2 regions of the Bradyrhizobium sp. SZCCHNS2022 genome follow, and region 2 is predicted to be linked to the other one. Evidence: predicted binding sites of a transcription regulator. Region 2 holds the regulator's gene; the other holds the start of a gene.
The links. The regulator LexA, encoded in region 2, represses DNA repair genes until DNA is damaged. The targets are predictions, from matches to a motif close to TGTTCNNNNTGTGTTCNG.
Positions count from the first base shown of each region.

Region 1: QXZ94_RS00830 (PA0069 family radical SAM protein) is a predicted target of LexA. The motif match lies at 5,230-5,247, and genes of this name have one in related genera.

Region 1 is NZ_JAUHHZ010000001.1:176,206-186,337, forward strand. It holds gene moaB (molybdenum cofactor biosynthesis protein B) at 1-336, shown strand, start outside; gene QXZ94_RS00810 (hypothetical protein) at 368-754, opposite strand; gene QXZ94_RS00815 (helix-turn-helix domain-containing GNAT family N-acetyltransferase) at 880-1,839, opposite strand; gene QXZ94_RS00820 (glycosyl transferase) at 1,900-2,472, opposite strand; gene QXZ94_RS00825 (phosphoketolase family protein) at 2,649-5,066, opposite strand; gene QXZ94_RS00830 (PA0069 family radical SAM protein) at 5,258-6,451, shown strand; gene QXZ94_RS00835 (VOC family protein) at 6,470-6,949, shown strand; gene QXZ94_RS00840 (ribonuclease HII) at 7,001-7,915, shown strand; gene QXZ94_RS00845 (glycosyltransferase family 39 protein) at 8,121-9,629, shown strand; gene QXZ94_RS00850 (uracil-DNA glycosylase) at 9,778-10,132, opposite strand, start outside.
Region 2 is NZ_JAUHHZ010000001.1:2,430,340-2,440,471, reverse strand. It holds gene QXZ94_RS10865 (glutamine--tRNA ligase/YqeY domain fusion protein) at 1-487, shown strand, start outside; gene QXZ94_RS10860 (hypothetical protein) at 512-724, opposite strand; gene QXZ94_RS10855 (ComEC/Rec2 family competence protein) at 865-3,156, shown strand; gene QXZ94_RS10850 (hypothetical protein) at 3,258-3,698, opposite strand; gene lexA (transcriptional repressor LexA) at 3,990-4,688, opposite strand; gene glp (gephyrin-like molybdotransferase Glp) at 4,881-6,092, opposite strand; gene QXZ94_RS10835 (hypothetical protein) at 7,135-9,117, opposite strand; gene QXZ94_RS10830 (NADP-dependent malic enzyme) at 9,360-10,132, shown strand, end outside.

The sequences.
Region 1 (10,132 bases), 2.3 Mb from region 2:
ACCACCGGCGGCACCGGCTTCACCGGCCGCGACGTCACGCCGGAGGCGATCGAGCCGTTGTTCGAGAAGCGCATGGACGGCTTCTCGATCGCCTTCCACCTGCTGAGCCATGCCAAGATCGGGACGTCGACGATCCAGAGCCGCGCGACTGCGGGCGTTGCCGGCGCGACCTACATCTTCTGCCTACCGGGCTCGCCCGGCGCCTGCCGCGACGGCTGGGACGGCATCCTCGCCGCTCAGCTCGACTATCGCACGCGGCCCTGCAATTTCGTCGAGATCATGCCGCGGCTCGACGAGCACCTGCGCCGGCCCAAGGCCCAGGGCGCAACCGCGTAGCTTTTCACCGCTGCGCGCTCAGCATCCGGCGTCACTTCGCCGGCACGATCTCGAACGCGCCGCCGCCTTCGATGGCGGCGCCGATGAGGCCGCCCACCATGCTGGCCGCGAAATTATTCCCGCGCGGACCCACGATCATCCGGTAGGTCTTGCCGGGCACGGCGGTGAAACGAATGCTCGACGACCCCGGTGACGCCCAGGTCGAGACGGTGATGGCGACCGGGCCCGGAGGAAGCTGCCCCCGGTAGCTTTCGCCGCGGCCGAGGCTTGCCACCTTCGCGCCGTTGATCTCGACGGCGGCGGGTACCGCCAGATAGAGGAGATCGGTCGTGCGGGTGATCGCGATGGTCGCGCGGCCCTTGGGGGCGGCATGCGCGGAGCCTGCGATCCCAACGGCGCCCGCAAATGCAAGACACACGGCAAGCTTCGATCGGCACGTCAAACTGATCACTCGTGATCCCCCGCTTCAGTTTGGCGCGATACTACTGAAGCGCGGCAACTCCGCAATCTACGCGTGAGACGCGTTGCATGGTGGAGCTGTTCCTACTGCCGGTTGCCTCGGCTCGCCGCGCGCGGCAGCTCGAGCTCCCAGGTCTCGCCCATGAGTTCGATGCCGAACGACGCATGCGGCTCCTCGCCGACCTTGCGGAAGCCTGCGCGGGCATAGATGTCACGCGCTGCCGTGAGGATGCTCTGGGTCCACAGCACCACTTTGCTGTAGTCCTTCTCGCGGGCAAAGCGGATGCATTGCTCGGTCAGCGCCCGGCCGACGCCGAGACCGCGCGCCTTCTTTTCGACCAGCAGCAGCCGCAGCTTGGCGACGCCGTCGCCGCCGTCGACGAGGAAGATCGAGCCGACCGGCTCGCCGGCCAGCTCCGCGATCCAGCAATGCTCGCGGGCCGGATCGTAGCTGCGGATGAACTGTGCGCCGATCTCGGCGACCAGCGCCTCGAACGTGATGTCCCAGCCATACTCCTCGGCATAGACAGCGCCGTGCCGCGACACCACCCAGCCGATGTCGCCGGGACGATGGCTGCGCAGCAGCACGGTGGAGCGTCGCGGCTGCGGCGGCTCCAGCGCGGTCTCGATGGCGCCCATCGCTCCGACCAGACGGTTGCGGACCTCGGGCGCGAGCGGCGCCAGCATCGCCGCGATCTCCTTCTGCGAGCTGCGATCGAGCCGGGCATAGGCCTGCCGCCCCTTGGCGGTGAGGCTGAGCTGCTGTTGCCTCCGGTCCGACGGCAGGGGGGTACGAGCGATCAGGCCGTTCTCGTCGAAGCTCTGCACGATGCGGCTGAGATAACCGGCATCGAGGCCGAGCGAGAGACCGATCTCCTTGGCAGAGACGGCGTCGTGCTGGGCCAGCTCGTAGAGCACGCGCGCCTCGGCCAGCGAGAACGGGCTGTCGAGCAGATGTTGGTCCAGCGCGCCGAGCTTCCTGGTGTAGAAGCGGTTAAAGGCGCGAACCGCGGCGACCTGGTCATTGGACGGAACGTTGATCATGGGGCACCTCGTATACTTGCCATTATCAATCAATTGATTGACGATGACAAGTATCCGGCGCTAGACCATGATGATCCGGCTGCGCAGCATGGTGCGGGAGGAGCGGCCGAGCTGACGCAGCAGCCGCGCTTCAGCACGCTTATGCTCGGGCTGGTAGCCACCGATCTGCCGGTAGTGATCCCGCGCGATCAAGAGGCCCTGGTCGCCTAGCGGCCCGGCAAGAACGCGGACGACCGATCGCAGCCGGTCACGCAGGCTGACGGCGGCGTAGGGCGACCGGGCATAGCGGAAAATTCCGGCGCGCGGCCGGCCGCTGGCAGCGACGCTCTGGACGAACTGCATGGTCTCGTCGATCCACCCCGCGTCGAGCACCGCGCCCGCGGGCAGAAACATCAGCCATGGCGCCCGGGCCTTCGCGGCGCCGGCGGCCAGCGCTGCGGCATGGCTGCCCTCGAAACTCATGAAATGGCAGCCGGCGACGTCGGCGACGCGCTCGATCACGCTGGGATCGGGAGAGCGGTCGACCAGCAGCACCTCGGTGACGATACCAGCCGCTGCGCCCGGCACCAGCGCGGACAAGGTGGCCACGGCGGTCTGCTCGACCCCGGCGGTCGGGATGATCACGCTCAGCATGAACCTGGCATCGTCGTTTCCAGCGCCTCCGGTTCCGTTGTTATCATCTTGTCACAACCAAATCAGCCCGCTGCACTGCAGAATTTTGCAGCATGCGCCGGCGTCGCACGTTCGGGCTGCGCCTGAACGTTTGCTATTTCAAGGTGCGGCGTGGCCGAGGCTCGCGCTCGGCTGGCTCAGTCGCCGGCCTGCACCGTCGTCGTCCCGCCTGCGCTGTTCTGCCAGACCCAGTCGCGGATCTCCGGCATGTCCTCGCCATGCGCGCGGATGTAGCGCGCATGCGCGATCAGCGCGTCGCGGAACTTCTGCTTCACGGCGGCCGCCGACACGCTGAGGCCCGGCACGCGCTCGATCGCCTCGATGGCGAGGTGGAAGCGGTCGAGCTCGTTGAGCACGACCATGTCGAACGGCGTCGTCGTGGTGCCTTCCTCGATGAAGCCGCGCACATGCATGCCGGCATGGTTGGTGCGGCTGTAGGTGAGGCGATGGATCAGATAGGGATAGCCGTGATAGGCGAAGATCACGGGCTTGTCTGTCGTGAACAGGCTGTCGAAGTCGCGATCGCTGAGGCCATGCGGATGCTCTTTCGCAGGCTGCAAGGTCATCAGGTCGACGACGTTGACGACGCGGATCTTCAGCTCGGGCAATTCCTTGCGCAGCAGAGTGACGGCTGCGAGCGTCTCCAGCGTGGGGACATCGCCGGCGCAGGCCATCACCACGTCCGGCTCCGCATCGGCCGGCCCGGTGCCGGCCCATGACCAGATGCCGATGCCGGCGTCGCAATGCGTTGCCGCGTCCGTCATCGACAACCATTGCGGCGCAGGCTGCTTGCCGGCGACGATGACGTTGATGCGGTCGTAGGTGCGCAGGCAATGGTCGGCGATCCACAGCAGCGTGTTGGCGTCCGGGGGCAGGTAGATGCGGACGATGTCGGCCTTTTTGTTGGCGACGAGATCGACGAAGCCGGGATCCTGATGGCTGAAGCCGTTATGGTCCTGCCGCCAGACATGCGAGGTCAGCAGATAATTGAGCGACGCGATCGAGCGACGCCATGGCAGCTCGCGCGCGACCTTCAGCCATTTGGCATGCTGGTTGAACATGGAATCCACGATGTGGATGAAGGCTTCGTAGCAGGAGAAGAATCCATGGCGGCCGGTGAGCAGATAGCCTTCCAGCCAGCCCTGGCAGAGATGCTCGCTCAGCACCTCCATGACGCGGCCATCCTGGGCGAGATGGACGTCATAGGGCTCGATGCCTTCCATCCAGACGCGCTCGGTGACGTCGAACACGGCGTCGAGCCGGTTCGAGGCGGTCTCGTCCGGGCCCATGATGCGGAAGTTGCGCGTGGCCTGGTTCAACGTGAAGACCTCGCGCAGGAACCTGCCGAGCTCCCGCGTCGCCTCGGCGATGGTCTCGCCGGGGGAGCGAATGTCGACTGCGAAGGCGCGATAGTCGGGCAGCTTCAGCTCGCGCTTGAGAAGGCCGCCATTGGCATGCGGGTTGGCGCCCATGCGTCGCGCGCCTTTCGGCGCCAGCGCCTGCAACTCCGGCGCCAGACGGCCGGTCGCGTCGAACAGCGTCTCGGGCTGGTAGCTCTTCATCCACGCTTCGAGCAAAGCGAGATGCTGCGGATTGCGGCGGGGATTGCCGATCGGCACTTGATGGGCGCGCCAGAACCCTTCGACCTTGAGGCCGTCAACCTCCTTCGGCCCGGTCCAGCCCTTCGGGCTGCGCAGCACGATCATCGGCCAGCGCGGGCGATGGATCACGGCATCCGGCTGGCGCGCATTCTGCTGGATCGAGCGGATGCTGGCGAGCGCAACGTCGAGCGCATCCGCCATCTGCCGGTGCATCGCCTGGGGCTCGTCGCCCTCGACCAACAACGGCGCGTAGCCGTAGCCCTCGAACAAAGACTTGATCTCGGCATCGGCCATGCGGCCCAGCACGGTGGGGTTGGCGATCTTGTAGCCGTTGAGATGCAGGATCGGCAGCACCGCGCCATCATGCGCCGGGTTGAGGAATTTGTTCGAGTGCCACGACGCGGCGAGCGGTCCCGTTTCGGCCTCGCCGTCGCCGATGACGCAGGCCACGATCAAGTCGGGATTGTCGAACGCCGCGCCATAGGCGTGCACCAGCGCGTAGCCGAGCTCGCCGCCTTCATGGATCGACCCCGGCGTCTCCGGTGCCGCATGGCTCGGAATGCCGCCGGGAAAGGAGAACTGCCGGAACAGCTTGCGCAGCCCGTCCGCATCGCGCGTGATGTCGGGATAGATCTCGCTATAGCTGCCCTCGAGATAGGTGTTGGCGACCACGCCCGGGCCGCCATGCCCGGGTCCGCAGACATAGATCACGTTGAGATCCTGTGCGGCGATGGCGCGGTTGAGATGGGCGTAGATGAAGTTCAGCCCCGGCGTCGTGCCCCAATGGCCGAGCAGGCGTGGCTTGATGTGCTCCGGCTTCAGCGGCTCTCTCAGCAGCGGGTTGTCGAGCAGGTAGATCTGGCCGACCGAGAGGTAGTTGGCGGCGCGCCAATAGCGGTCGAGCAGGTCGAGATCGTCAGCGGGAAGCGTCGGTTGGGGAGAACTGAGCTGCATGGGACCTCGCTTGCCGTCCGTTTCGCGCCTGCGGGAGAGTACAGGAGAGTAACGCCGCACCGTCCCGTTCCAACGCGGCCGCAGCATAGAACGGGAATGTGATGGCTGGCCTTGCGCAGGCTCAGAACGGATCCTCCGAGCTTGTTCAATTTTGATCTTGTTATGTTCTCTTTTTGTGCTATACCTTGGCCATGAGCCGAGCATCTTCACATGCCCTCAAGCGCCCGCCGGTCCAGGTGCCCTCCGAGCCGGCGGGCGCGCCTTCCCCGGGTCCTGAGCAGAACCGTCCCGAGACCGATTTCCCCGAGCTCGCGGTCACCATCGACCGGAGCCGGCGCCGCGGCCGGGGGGCGCAATCCAATGCGAGCGGACGCTACGAGGCCGAGGCCCGCATCGCCTTCGACGATGGCTGGCAGAGCCTCGAGGAGCTGCCGCCATTCAAGACCACGGTCGCGACCGACACCTCGCGCAAGGTCATCACTCGCAACGACTCGCCGGACATTGGCTTCGACCGCTCGATCAATCCGTATCGCGGCTGTGAGCACGGCTGCGTTTATTGCTTCGCGCGGCCGACGCATGCTTTCCTCGGCCTGTCGCCGGGCCTCGACTTCGAATCCAAGCTGTTCGTGAAGCCGGATGCGGCGGCGCTGCTGGAGAAGGAGCTGGCGGCGAGCGGCTACGAGCCGCGGATGATCGCGATCGGCACCAACACCGATCCGTACCAGCCGATCGAGCGTGAGCGGAAGATCATGCGCGGCATTCTCGAGGTGCTGGAAAAGGTTGGCCATCCCGTCGGAATCGTCACCAAGTCGGCGCTGGTGATGCGTGATGCCGACATTCTGGCGCGGATGGCCAAGAAGAACCTGGCAAAGGTCGCGATTTCAGTGACCACGCTGGATCCGAAGCTGGCCCGCACCATGGAGCCGCGGGCCTCGACGCCGTCGAAGCGGCTGGAGGCGCTGCAGGCGCTGTCGAAGGCGGGCATCCCGACCACGGTGATGGTGGCGCCGGTGATCCCGGCGCTCAACGACAGCGAGATCGAGCGCATCCTCGATGCCGCCGCCCATGCCGGCGTCAAGGAAGCTGCGTACGTGCTGCTGCGGCTGCCGCTGGAGGTGCGCGACCTGTTCCGCGAATGGCTGCTCGAGCATTTTCCGGACCGCTATCGCCACGTCTTCACCCTGATCCGCGACATGCGCGGCGGCCGCGACTACGACTCGCAATGGGGCACCCGGATGAAGGGGACAGGTCCTATGGCCTGGATGATCGGCCGCCGCTTCGAGATCGCCTGCGAGAAGCTCGGCCTGAACAAGCGGCGGACCAAGCTGACGACGGATCATTTCGTGCGGCCGAAGGGCGGCGGGCAGCAGCTCAGCCTGTTTTGAAGGATGAGAGAGGGCGTCATGGGTGCCGAGGTCGTGGTTCCGCGGTTCACGGTTGTCACGCTCGGCGTCTCCGAGATGCGGCGGAGCATCGCGTTCTACGCCTCGCTCGGCTTCGTTCGGAAGTTCCAGGCGACCGGGGAGGCCGTGGCGTTCTTCGAGACTGGAGCAACCGTTCTGGCGCTCTATCCGTGGCACACGCTGGCACAAGAAGCCGGTGTGCCGGAGGAACCTCGTCCGCGGGCGTTCCGCGGTGTGACGCTGGCCTGGAACTGCCGCTCCGAGGCTGAGGTCGATGCAGCCCTGGACGCGGCGGTCGAGAAGGGAGCCTCGCTGCTGAAGCCGGCCCATCCGACCCACTATGGTGGCTATTGCGGCTATTTCGCCGATCCGGACGGCCATGTCTGGGAAGCCGTCGTGGCGCCGGGGATCGAAGTCGGCGACGACGGTCGGGTGCGTCTGCCGGAGGAGTCCAGGGCCGCGGACCCACGTTGCGAATAGTGGGGAATTGAGAAAGGTTGCGGGTTGCGCGGCTGCGTCCCGGTCCGCACCATGCCGACCATGATTCGGGACCAAGCGAACAAGCCGGGCGGGGCGAAGGCCGCCAGTGGTGCGTCGGCCAAGAGCGGCGCTGCGAAGGTTGGTGTTACGAAGGCTGGCGTTACGAAGGCTGACGCTGCGAAGAGCGGCGCTGCGAAGGGGGCGGCCAAGCTTGGCTCTGCAAAGGAGGCCGGCAAGGCTGGCGGCAGGCTCAGCAAGGGTGTCATTGCGGTGGCGCCGCCGAGTTTCCGGCGCGAGCGTGCTCTGCTGAAGCAGGGCATCTGGCCGGTCGCCGGCTGCGACGAGGCCGGCCGTGGTCCGCTCGCAGGCCCGGTGGTGGCGGCAGCCGTGATTCTCGATCCGGCGCGCATCCCCAAAGGTCTTGACGATTCCAAGCGGCTGAGCGCGGAGCAGCGCGAGGCGCTGTTCGACAAAATCTGCAAGACCTCCGCCTTCGCCGTGGCGGTCGCCTCGCCGGCGCGCATCGATCGCGACAACATCCTGCGGGCGTCGCTGTGGGCGCTTGCGCGGGCGGTGAAGGCGCTGCCGGAGGCGCCAAGGCACGTGTTCGTCGACGGTCGTGACCGCATCGATGTCGACTGCGGCTGCGAGGCCGTGATCGGCGGTGACGGGCTGGTGATGTCGATCGCGGCGGCTTCGATCGTCGCCAAGGTGACGCGGGACCGGCTGATGTGCGCGCTGGCGCAGGACTGCCCGGGCTACGGCTTCGAGCAGCACAAGGGCTACGGCGTGCCCGAGCATCTGGCTGCACTCGATCGTCTCGGCCCTTCGGTCCATCACCGCAGCCTGTTCGCCCCGGTCGTGGCGGCCCGGCGCAAGCATCAGCCTTGGACCGAGGTGCCGGAGCCGGATCTCTTCGCCGAGGTGAGCGTGGTGACATCCACCGAAATCTCCCTTGAGGCCTGATGCCGGTTGCCTCGATGGCGCCGCGGTCTTAATAGCTTTAGTCAGCCAACCAGCACGACGTGTCACTCCTCGCAGCGGGGCGGTCTTGTGGGCCTCGATCATGCGGTATTGATTGCGGGCGCCGGACACCGCGGTTGCGGATGAGGGACGGTCCTGCCGGCCTCCTCGACGTCCTCAGCGATCCAGCTAAGCGATCCAGCCGTTCATGCGTTTCACGTCACTGGTTGTCGAACTGATCCGCGCCAGGCCACGGCTGGTCGTCGTCATCGTGGTGCTGTGCCAGGCCATGATGTGGCTCGGCACAGCCGTGCTGTTCTATCGCAGCCCGCCCGGCCAGCTCGCCACCGCCATCGCGTTCGGACGCGAGTACCAGGTCGGCACCGACCTCGGACCACCGCTGTCGTTCTGGCTTGCGGACATCGCCTACCGCGTCGCCGGCAACCATCTATTCGGCGTCTATGTGCTGGCGGCGCTGTGCTCGGCCCTCAGTCTGTGGGTGATCTACCTCCTGGCGCGGACGATCGTCGGTGGCCAGCAGGCGGTGCTCGCGGTGCTGCTGACGATGACGATCACCGCCTTCGGCGCGCCGACCCTCGAATTCGGTCCCGAGGTGCTGGCGCGGCCACTGTGGGCGCTGCTGCTGCTGCACAGTTGGCGGATCCTCGGCCAGGGCCGGCGCAATGCCTGGTTCGCGTGGTCGATCGAGGCCGGCCTGTTGCTGCTGACGACGCCGGCCGCCGCCGGCCTGCTGCTGCTGCTCGCCGGCTTCGTGGTGTCGACGGCGCAGGGCCGCCGCGTGCTGCGCTCGTTCGATCCGCTGTTCGCACTCCTCGTCGTGCTGGCGTTGGCGCTGCCCTACCTCATTTTCGTGCTGCGCTCCGACAGTGTCGGGCTGCCCGCACTGCCCATGCTCGCGGAGCTTTCGACGCGAGGCTGGCATTGGCTCGCCTTGGCGGGGGGGATCCTGCTGGCGCTCTCGGCCGTCGTGCTGCTCGTGCTGCTCGACGCCAGCTGGATCAACCGCAGCGAGACCGACGCCCCGATCATCTATCGTCGCGCCGTTCCGCCGCTCGCACGCGACTTCGTCTATTGCTTCGCGATCGCGCCGGCCTTGGCGGGTAGCCTGATCTCGGGTCTGTTCGGCCTGCCGACCGTGTTCGGCGGGGCCGCAGTCACATTGAGCATGGTCGGCCTCGCATTGGTGGTGGCATCGGGCGACCTGATCTATCTGCGCCGGCAGCGGCTGCTGCGCATGGTCTGGGCAGCCGCGGTTGCGGCACCGGCCGTCCTCGTTGCGGGCAGCGCCGTGGTCTTGCCCTTGGTCGGCGACCGCGAGGTCGCGACGGCGATGCCGGCCCGCGACATCTCCCGCTTCTTCGTCGAGAGTTTCGAGCGCCGCACCAACCAGCGGCTGCAGGCGGTCGCCGGCGATCCGCAACTCGCCAGCCTGGTCGCGTTGGGCCGCCGCCGCGCGCATCTGTTCCTCGATGCCACGCCGCAGCGGACGCCGTGGATGACGGCGGCGAAGTTCGCCGAGAACGGCGGCATCGTGGTCTGGCGCGCTTCGGACACGGCCGGCACGCCGCCGCCAGAGCTGGTCCAGCGTTTCCCCGGCCTCGTGCCGGAGGTGCCGCGCAGCTTCGACTGGCTGATCAACGGCCGCCAGCCGGTGCTGCGCATCGGCTGGGCGATCGTGCGGCCGAAGGGAACGTAGCGCTATCCGCGAACACCGTCATTGCGAGGAGCACTTGCGACGACTTGTCCGCCATAGCCCGGGGGGCGACGGCGGAAGCAATCCAGAGTCCCGCCCACGCTCCTGGATTGCTTCGCTTCGCTCGCAATGACGCGGCGAGGGCGGGGGCCTACACTGCCAGCACCGTCGCGATCGCGCGCAGATCCTGCCACGACAGACGCTTGTAGGACGGCGAGCGCAGCAGGTAGGCCGGGTGGAAGGTGGCGATCGCGCGGATGGTGCGTTTGCCGGTGTCGTAGTCGCGCCACTTGCCGCGGGTGCGCATGATTCCCTCGGTGGTGCCGAGCAGCGCCTGGGTCGACGGATTGCCGAGCGTCACCAGCACGTCGGGATCGACCAGCTCGATCTGGCGACGGATGAAGGGCAGGCAGATCTGGGTCTCCTGCGGCGTCGGCGTGCGGTTGCCTGGCGGCCGCCATGGGATGACGTTGGCGATGTAGACCTTGCTGCGATCGAGCCCGATT
Region 2 (10,132 bases):
GGAGAACCCGCCGAAGAAGTTCTTCCGCCTGTCGCCCGGCAACGAGGTGCGGCTGCGCTACGCCTATTTCATCAAGTGCCGCGAGGTCATCAAGAACGACGCGGGCGAGATCGTCGAGCTGCGCTGCACCTATGATCCCCAGACCAAGGGCGGCAACGCGCCCGACGGCCGCAAGGTCAAGGCAACCATGCACTGGCTGCCGGCCGCGCAGTCGCTGAAAGCCGAGATTCGCATCTACAACCAGCTGTTCGCCAATCCGAGCCCGAACGCGGCCGACTTCACCGCCGACCTCAATCCGAACTCGCTCGAGGTCCTGACCGATGCGCGCATCGAGCCCGCGATCGCCGAAAGCAATTCGGCCGAGCCGATGCAGTTCGAGCGCCAGGGCTACTTCGTCCGCGATCCCGACTCGACGCCGGACAAGCTGGTGTTCAACCGCACCATCGGCCTGCGCGACACCTTCGCGAAGGAAGTCGCGAAGGGGTGAGGCCGCCCGTGCCAACGGATGGGGTCAGTTGATCGCGTCCTGCCCGGCCTCGGTCAGCGTCGGCACGCCGTCGCTGACCTCGACGAGGCCGCGCTCGGTCAGCAGCGACAGGTCGTCGTCGGCGATGGGGGAAAGTGTGAGCCGGTGCGCCTTGATGTCCCGGAGGGTCCAGCGCAGATGGATGGCCTTCTCCAGATCCAGGTCGGAGAAGGGGTCGTCGATATCGTGGGCGTCCATACCCCGATAAGCGCGGGCGGTGCAAAAAGTTCCAGTGTATCGCGCATGGAGAAATCCGGGATTCTCGTTCTGTTCTGCTAGGCGCGCTCGCGCAGCTTCCAGTAGCCTTCCGGCCCGGTGTCGTAGCGGGTGGTGTGGCGATGGCGGGGCCGGTCAGGCCGCCGGGATGGCGTCGCGGGATCGCGGGCGTGATGGCCGACGTCTGGCCGCCGCGCGGCGCGCTGGCTGGCGGTTGGCCCGCGATCGGCTCGGCCGCATGGCCGTCCTTTGCCGCGCGCCTCAGGGGCTGGGCGCGCGAGGAGGCCGGCGCAGGGCGGCTGCTGCCATGGGTGCCCGTGGCCTTCGGCGCCGGCATCGCGCTGTATCTCTCCGCAGATCACGAGCCGGTGTTGTGGGTCAGCGCCATCGCCGCGGCACTGTTCTGTCTGGTCGCCATGCTGATGCGGCGCCAACCGCTGTTTCCGGCGGCGGTGATGATCGCGGCCGCCGCCTGCGGCTTCGCGGTGGCGACGGTGAAGACCGCGCGCGTGGCGCATCCGGTGCTGGCGCGACCGCTCTATTCGGTGTCGCTCGCGGGCTTCGTCGAGGCGCGCGACATTCGCGGGCGCAGCGACCGCATCGTGCTGCGCGTGACTGCGATGGAGAGCCCGCGCAATGCGATCACGCTGGCGCGGGTGCGGCTCGCGGTGCGCAAGGGCACCGCCCCGGACGTCGGCAGCTTCGTGCAGCTCAAGGCACGGCTGTTGCCGCCACTCGCGCCGGTGCGGCCGGGCGCCTACGATTTCGCGCGCGACATGTTCTTCCAGGGCATCGGAGCCTCCGGCTTCGTCATGGGAACGATCACGACCGTGACGCCGCCGCAGGCGGCCGGCTTCGGCCTGCGCTATGCGGCTGTGATGCAGGGCCTGCGCGATGCGATCGATGCGCGCATCCGCGCCCGGCTCGACGGCGATGAGCGCGCCATCGCCACGGCGCTGTTGACCGGGCGGCGCGACGCCATCACGCCCGATGTCAACGACGCGATGTTCGTCTCCGGCCTCGGCCACGTGCTGTCGATCTCCGGCTATCACATGGCAGTCGTCGCCGGCGTCGTGTTCTTCGCGGTGCGCGCGCTGCTGGCGCTGATACCGGGCCTCACCGTCAGCCATCCGATCAAGAAGTGGGCGGCGGTCGCGGCGCTGGTCGCGGCCGCGTTCTACCTCCTGCTCTCGGGCGCGGAGGTCGCGACCCAGAGATCCTTCTTCATGACGGCGGTCGTGCTGATCGCCGTGATGGTCGACCGTCGCGCCGTCACCTTCCGCACGCTCGCGGTCGCCGCGATGATCGTGCTGGTCGCAGCGCCCGAGGCGCTGGTGCATCCGAGCTTCCAGATGTCGTTCGCGGCGACGCTCGGCCTCGTCGCGCTGGTGCAGTTCGGCCTGCCGAGATTGTTCGCGACGCCGGACAGCTCCGCCTCGCAGCGCATCGCGTTGTGGGGCGGGCGCGAGCTTGCGATGCTGCTGCTGGCCTCGCTGATCGCGGGGCTCGCGACGACGCCCTACGCCGCCTTCCACTTCCATCGCGTCACGCCCTACGGCGTGCTGGCCAATCTCGCGGCGATGCCGGTGGTGTCCGTGCTGGTGATGCCTGCCGGCCTGATGGGACTGCTGGCGGTGCCGTTTGGCCTTGACGGCTTCTGGTGGTCGCTGATGGGTTTCGGGATCGACTGGATGATCGCGGTGACGCGCTGGGTGGCGGCGCTACCGGGCGCGGTCGGACGGATTCCGGCGTTCGGCATCGGCCCGCTGATCCTGGCCAGTCTCGGACTCATCCTGATCGGGCTGTTGCGGACGCCGCTGCGCTGGTCGGGCGCCGTCGTGCTCGCGGCGGCCACCCTGTGGGCCGCCACGACGCCGTTGCCCGACATTCTCATTGCCGGAGACGGACGCGCGGTGGCGGTGCGTGGCCGCGACGGGCGCCTGCATGTGATGCGCACCGGCAAGGACGTGTTCGTCACTAAGGAGTGGCTCGCCGCCGATGCCGATGCGCGCCTGCCCGCCGATGCTGCACTCGGTGACGGTGTGTCCTGCGACGAGGCGGGCTGTGTCGTGGCGATGGCCGATGGCCGTTTCGTCGCCATGACCTTGCGCGCCGACGCCATCGCCGATGATTGCGTCCGTGCCGCGCTGATCGTGACCGCGCGCGCCGCGCCGTCGTCGTGTGCGGCCGCCGTGATCGACCGCCCGCGTCTGCAGCAGCAGGGCGCCTTGATGCTGGTGCAGCGGGGCGCCGGCTTCGCGGTCACGCCGGTGCGCACTGGTGGCACGGATCGCCCGTGGTGGCCGGCTTCGGCCGATACCGGCGAATTCGACATGACCCTGACACCGCGCGCGCCTGCGTCGCGTGGCCAGGATGCGACTCCGCCGGAGGCGGAGCAGGTGATCGAGGATTAGTTCGTCCGGCTTCCGCGCTGATGCTCGCGCCCTCGGCTTCGGCAGGTGCCGGCCGAGGGCTGCGGGCGAGCGATCCGAGACGACGAAATCGACGACGCGTGTCAGGTGATGCTGATCCGGCGAATCCGCGTCGTCTGCGATGCCGGCGCCTCCTCCGCGCTATCCGGACGGTGCTCGCCCGGCTGCCTGGTGACGGGCAGCTGCAGCACGGTGACGCGCTGGCCTTCGCAGAGCTGCGTGACGAGCACGTGCCGGCCGTCGGCAAACTCGATGGCGTCGTGATGGCGGTCGGGGATGTGCTTTTCGATCGTGTTGAACTTGGCGACGCGCTCGCGGATCGTCCGGGTCCAGAGCCAGCGGCTGTCGTAGCGGACGTCCTCGGCGAAGGCGAGCTCGGTGCCAGGCAGCATGCACACCGCAACGTTGGGCTCGGTCTCCACCGCGAAGCCGCGGGTCGCGGTGCCGCGGAAGGTCGTCGATATCAGCGTCTCGCCGACCTTGGCAGGACGGGAGGCAACGGCATGGAGGCTGTAGTCACACATCGGATCGCTCCTCGCTGAGAGATAGCCGACCCACGCTTCCCCCCGGACAGGCGCAGGCCTCTATCAGAGTGGACATCGAGGCGATGTTAGCGCGCGCTTCACGGCAATTCTGCGCTGATCTGCATGGCGTGTGGCCGCTGATGATCACAAGCGTTTGAGCGTGCCGCGCTGCACATCATGAGGTGCATTCGCGTGTGACTCGTTTTTGAGCTGCGGCGACGCTCCAAGCATCGCGCCGCCGCTCAACTGTGCATGTCGTCCGATGCCAGCGCGTCCGCGCTCAGCACGTGCTCAGTACTTGCGATAGAGCCCGACCAGCTTACCCTGGATCTTCACCCGGTTGGGCGGCAGGATGCGCACCTCATAGGCGGTATTGGCAGGCTCCAGCGCGATCGAGGCGCCGCGGCGACGGAAACGCTTCAACGTCGCTTCCTCATCGTCGATCAGGGCCACCACGATGTCGCCGGTGTCGGCGGTCTCGTTGCGCTGGATCAGCGCCATGTCGCCGTCGAGAATGCCGGCATCGACCATCGAGTCGCCGCGCACCTCGAGCGCGTAGTGATCGCCATTGCCGAGCATGTCGGCCGGCACGCTGATCGTGTGGCTGCGGGTCTGCAGCGCCTCGATCGGCGTACCCGCGGCGATGCGGCCCATAACAGGCACCGCGACCGGGCGCTCGCCATCATCGAGCGCGGGCGTCGAGGTCCGCACCTTGCCGAGATTGCCTTCGATCACCGACGGCGTGAAACCGCGGCGATTGTTGCCGGCCTGCGACAGCTCGGGCAGCTTGATCACCTCGATGGCGCGGGCACGGTTGGGCAGCCGGCGGATGAAGCCGCGCTCCTCCAGCGCCGTGATCAGGCGGTGGATGCCGGACTTCGAGCGCAGGTCGAGGGCATCCTTCATCTCGTCGAATGACGGCGGCACGCCGGCTTCCTTGAGCCGTTCATTGATGAACCGCAGAAGTTCGTACTGTTTGCGCGTCAGCATCTCGACCTGGTCCCCAGTTTGTATCGTCCGAGTCCGCGCCCTGCGTCCAAGGGCGAATGGGAGTTGGACGTTCGTATTCGCGTCGCCCGCAACATACTAAAAACAAATCATGAACGGACACTATATGTTCGATGTGTGTTCCGCAATCCTAAAAATATGATGAACGATCCGGGCTTTGCCGGGGAAAACCGCTCAGTTCGGCAGGCGCAGGATCTCGCAGGGGCTGCCGGCCGGCGCCTTCGGCGCAAAGGCCGGACGGATCACGAGCGCCTGGGAGAGCGCGAGATGGCCGAGCAGCGACGAATCCTGCTGCGTCACCGGTGTCGCGACCAGCGTGCCGTCGGCGCGTTCCTCCAGCCGGGCGCGCAGATAGTCCTCGCGCGAATCGTTGGCGGCGAGCTCGCGGCCGAGCAGGGCGGTCTCGCGCGGCATCAGCGCTTCGTCGCGGCCGAGCAGGCGTCGAATCAAGGGGACCAGGAACAGGATGGCGCAGACATAGGACGACACCGGATTGCCCGGCAGCCCGATCACCCTCATGCCGCCGAGCCGGCCATGCATCATCGGCTTGCCCGGTCGCATTGCGATCTTCCAGAACGCCATCTCGACGCCCTCGGCCTCGAGCGCCTGCTTGACCAGGTCGTGATCACCGACCGAGGCGCCTCCGGTGGTGACCAGGATGTCGGCCTCGGCCTCGCGCGCCCGGCGGATGCCGGCAACCGTGGCGTCGAGCGTATCGGCGGCAATGCCGAGATCGACAGGCTCGGCGCCTTCGCTGCGCACCAACGCGCGCAGAGCATAGCCGTTAGAATAGACGATCTGGCCCGGACCCGGCGTCGCGCCGGGCATCACCAGCTCGTCGCCGGTGGCGAGCAGCGCTACCCTCGGGCGCCGCCGCACCGGCAGCGCCGGATGGTTCATGCTGGCGGCGAGCGACAGATCGCGGTCGCTCAGCCGGCGCCCGGCGCTCAGCAGCACCATGCCCTCGTGGAAGTCGACTCCTGCCGGCCGGATGTGACGGCCCGTGATTGCGGCCTCGCTGAGCACGACGTGATCGCCGTCCGCGATCGTGTCCTCCTGGATCACGACGGCGTCGGCGCCGTCCGGCACCACGCCGCCGGTGAAGATGCGCGCCGCCTCGCCAGGCCCGAGGACGCGATCGAACGGCCGCCCGGCGGCGACCTCGCCGATCACCTTGAGCCGCGCCTGGGGCTTGTCGGCATCGGCCGCGCGCACCGCATAGCCGTCCATCGCCGACATCGCCTCCGGCGGCTGCGTCCGCAGCGCCGCGAGGTCACGCGCCAGCACCCGGTGAAACGCCTCGTCCAGCCCGACCATCTCCTCGGCCAGCGGTTCGGCGCCGGCGAGCACCGCAGACAACGCATCGGACACCGGCATCAAGGCCATGAGAGTTCCTTCGGACGGAGGCGGGACGACTCGCGGGAGTCGCGTTCTAACCGAACGTGCACGGCGCGGCCAAGTCCCCGGGGCAAGTCGCTTCCGTTGGATCGGGACCGGCTGGACCGAGAGAACCGATCAGACCGGATGTCCGATCCGCATAGTCGGTTCGACTTAGACAGCAGCGTCGTCGTTCGTCGCTCTCCTCCGCGTGTCTGCCCGACGGGCAATTTCCGCATCTCCGCCATGCGCCAACTGCCCGTCGTGTTAGTTTGCCGCACTGTTTCCGCTTGCGCCGTCGGGCAGATCACCTGCATCTTCTCGCGCATCCCGCCTCGATGAAGAGGGACGGTTCGCGGTCGTCACGAAACGTGAGGTGGGGAGGCGGTGGCTGCAGTCTGTCGCAACGCGCTGATGGCGCGTGGACGAACGGCGGATTGCAGGCGGTCAAGTCGCGTGGTCTCGACACCCCGACGCTGGTGTCAAGCGCAAGGCGCTCGAAGCGCATTGTCGTCATGGTGGCCAACAAGCCCGGTGCACCAGGGAGAGCGCGAAGCAGCCGACAAGCCCACCGCGCAGGGAATGCCGGATGACCGGCTGAACCTGTGGTACCTGCCGCCTGCATTTTTGTTCGCAGGCGGGCCATGGGTTGCGGCCAGCACCCGGCATTCCCTGCGCCCTCTTCGCTAAGCGAGGGCGGAACGAACCGGATCAACTCGGGCGTTTCAGCCGCGGGATCGTGGACGTGTGTGCTGACGGCGAGGTGCCAACCGTGCGTCTTGATCAGCGAGCGCTATTCTCCGCGTGCAACGTTGCCGCCTGATGGCACGCTCTCTCCGCCCGTCATTCCGGGGCGCGCGCAGCGCGAGCCCGGAATCCATAACCACGACCGGTCGAGAGGATCGGGATGTCTGCTCGCTTGACCTCCTTCACCAATCACCGTCCCGGAGTATGGATTCCGGGCTCGCGCTGCGCGCGCCCCGGAATGACGCGTGGAGAGAGACGTGGACTCACGTCCTGCTTCGGCGCGCTGCTCCGATCGGCGTCAGTCTTACGGCGCCGTCTGCGCCTCGATCTTGAACTGCGCCAGCGCGCTCGGCGGGTCGATCGCGATCAGCTGGGCGAGCTGCATGGCGGGCACCTTGGCGCGCGGCGAGAGCTTCAGCGTAAACGTCTGGCGCGGCTTCTCGACGAAGCGGCCGAGGGCGTCGACCGCGGCGGCGACATCGGCGTTGTCGGCGGCGAACTGTGCGCCGATCGCCTTGATGCTGTCGACCAGCGCCTTGCGCGCGGCGTCACGCGGGATCGCGTGCGTTCGCGCATAGTTGGCGACGAACACGTCGACGGCGCCGAGATCGCGCAACGCCAGTTCGATCCCCGACGCCTCGATCTGCGCCGCCGCCGCCGTCGCCTGCTGCAGATCGACCGTGAACACGTCGCGCGGCACGCGCGCCAGCGAGACGCTGGCGGAGGCACCGATCAGATTGCTGACCTCGAGCTTGAACGGCGACAACGCGAAGGTGCCGGCGCTCTCGGTCCAGCCAAGGCCGAGATCGGCATCGAGCGCGGCTGTGTCGATGCCGGCGACCAGCAGCGGCAGGAAGGCCGGGTTGGAGGGATCGAGCGGCCCGGCCATCTTGGCGACGAGGCGTGCCTGCGTCGGGATCGGGCCGACATACTGGCCCCAATCGAGGCTGATCGTGTCGATCTGCACCGGCTTGTCGCCGGACTTGTAGGGTGTCGACAGGGCCTTCAGCTCGATGCCGGCGAGCAGCTTGAGCATCTCGGCCGCATCGGCCGGGGCGGGCTTGGCGCCGGCGGCGGAATATTTGGCGGCGAAATGCATCAGGCCGGCGAGATCGAAGCTCTTCAGCGCGAAGCGGCCGAGCTTGATCGGCCCGTTCGGCCCGCGGCCGTCAAACCCCTCGACGGCGATGTCGCCTTTGCCGTCCTGGAGGTCGAGGCGGAACGAGGCGAGCTTGGCGGGCCCTTGCGGCGTCTCGATCGACAGGCCGCGGAGTTCGGCATTCTTGATGGCCATGCCCTCATAGATTCCGGCGACCCTGTCCATCAGCTCGCGTGCCTGCTCGGGCGTCGGCTGGGCGGCCGGCGTTGCCGGAAGGACGGCGAACAGCGCGGGCAGCTGCAGCCGGGAGGGCCGCACGCTGAACTCGTCCGCGCTGGCGCTGTCCATGCGCATCTTCAGGCCGGAGTCCGTGGTGATCTCGTAGGCGCCCATCGTGAACTTGCCGTTGATGCGATAGGTCTTGTCGTCCTTGGCGGCGTCGGGATCGAGCACGGCCAGGATCGCGTTGGCGTCCATGTCCTGATGGACGATGCCGGCCATGCGGCCCTGCATCTTGTCGGCCTTGCCGCCCGGCTGCTGCGGGGTCATCGTGAAGGTGACCTCGTCGAGTTTGTAGCTGGCGATGCGGCCGGCCTTGATGGTCTCGAACGTGAGCCCGGAATAGGCGAATTCGGCCGGGCCGGCGGAGGGGCCGCCGTCCATGGTGCCCGTGGTGCGCGGCACGGAGACCGACGATGCGCTGATTGTCACGAACTGCTGGGCGAGCGCCCGGTAGGTGTCGAGCATGCTGGCGCCGGAGGGGATCGCGGCAAACCGCGCCGGACCGGCATAGTCCTTCACCACCAGCTGCGGCAGCCTGTAGCTGAGCCGCATCGGCGCTGCGCCGGCCAGGCTGCCGGCCATCGTGACGTCATTGACCTCGATGCTGGACGCCGTGACATGCTCGCTGTCGGGCTGGTTCAGCCCGGTGGCGACGATGCTGCCGAAGGTCACGCTGGCCGGCGGTTGGCTGGTCGATGCCAGCTTGACGTCGGCGATCGTCAACTTGCGCGACCACAGGTCGAAGGCGACCTTGCCGTGGCTGGCCGTGGCGCCGTTCTGGCGGATCTGGGCGAAATTGGCCTCGACCTCGCGCTCGGCGCGCGCCTGGGCGTACCAGGGGACGCCGATGAAGCCGGCGGCGCCCAGGGCTACCGCTACGAGGACTGCGATGACGACACGTTTCATTTCGATATGCTCCGCCCAACGCTTAGGCAGCAGAGGGGTGATGGTCTCAGGGAAATCGATGGAGTAGGGATGTGCTTCTGCGAATTAGGGAATCGCTGGCCCGGGATGCCGACGAACATGGTTTCGGATGTTGCATGAAAGCCGTCCAACGTGCATCACATGCGCTTCCACCGGCCGGAAAAACCGACGTCTGAACGAAATTCAAGAGACCAAAAATCCGGGTCGGAAACGCTGGAGCACGTATGTCGTCGTCCTTTTCTGAAGATCTTCGTTCCGCAGCCCTGGCCTATCACCGCCTGCCGCGGCCCGGCAAGCTGGAGATCCAGGCCTCCAAGCCGCTCGCTAACCAGCGCGACCTCGCGCTCGCCTATTCTCCGGGCGTGGCCGCTGCGTGCACCGAGATCGCCAACAATCCGGCCGAGGCCGCCACGCTGACCGCGCGCGCCAATCTCGTCGCCGTGGTCTCCAACGGCACCGCGGTGCTCGGGCTCGGCAATATCGGCCCACTGGCCTCCAAGCCGGTCATGGAGGGCAAGGCGGTCCTGTTCAAGAAGTTCGCTGGCATCGACGTGTTCGACATCGAGATCGCCGCCGACACCATCGACCGCGTGGTCGAGACGGTGGCGGCGCTGGAGCCGACCTTCGGCGGCATCAACCTCGAGGACATCAAGGGACCGGAGTGCTTCGAGATCGAGGCGCGGCTCAAGGAGCGCATGAAGATCCCGGTCTTCCATGACGACCAGCACGGCACCGCGATCATCGTCGGCGCGGCGATCAAGAACGCGCTGTCGCTCGCCGGCAAGCAACTGTCCGAGGTCAAGATCGTGACCTCGGGCGCGGGCGCCGCCGCCATCGCCTGCCTCAATCTGCTGGTGTCGATGGGCGCGAAACGCGAGAACATCTGGGTCTGCGACATCGACGGCGTCGTGCATGAGGGCCGCAACACGCTGATGGATCCGTGGAAGGCGGTCTATGCGCAGAAGACCGACAAGCGGACCTTGGCCGACGTGATCGG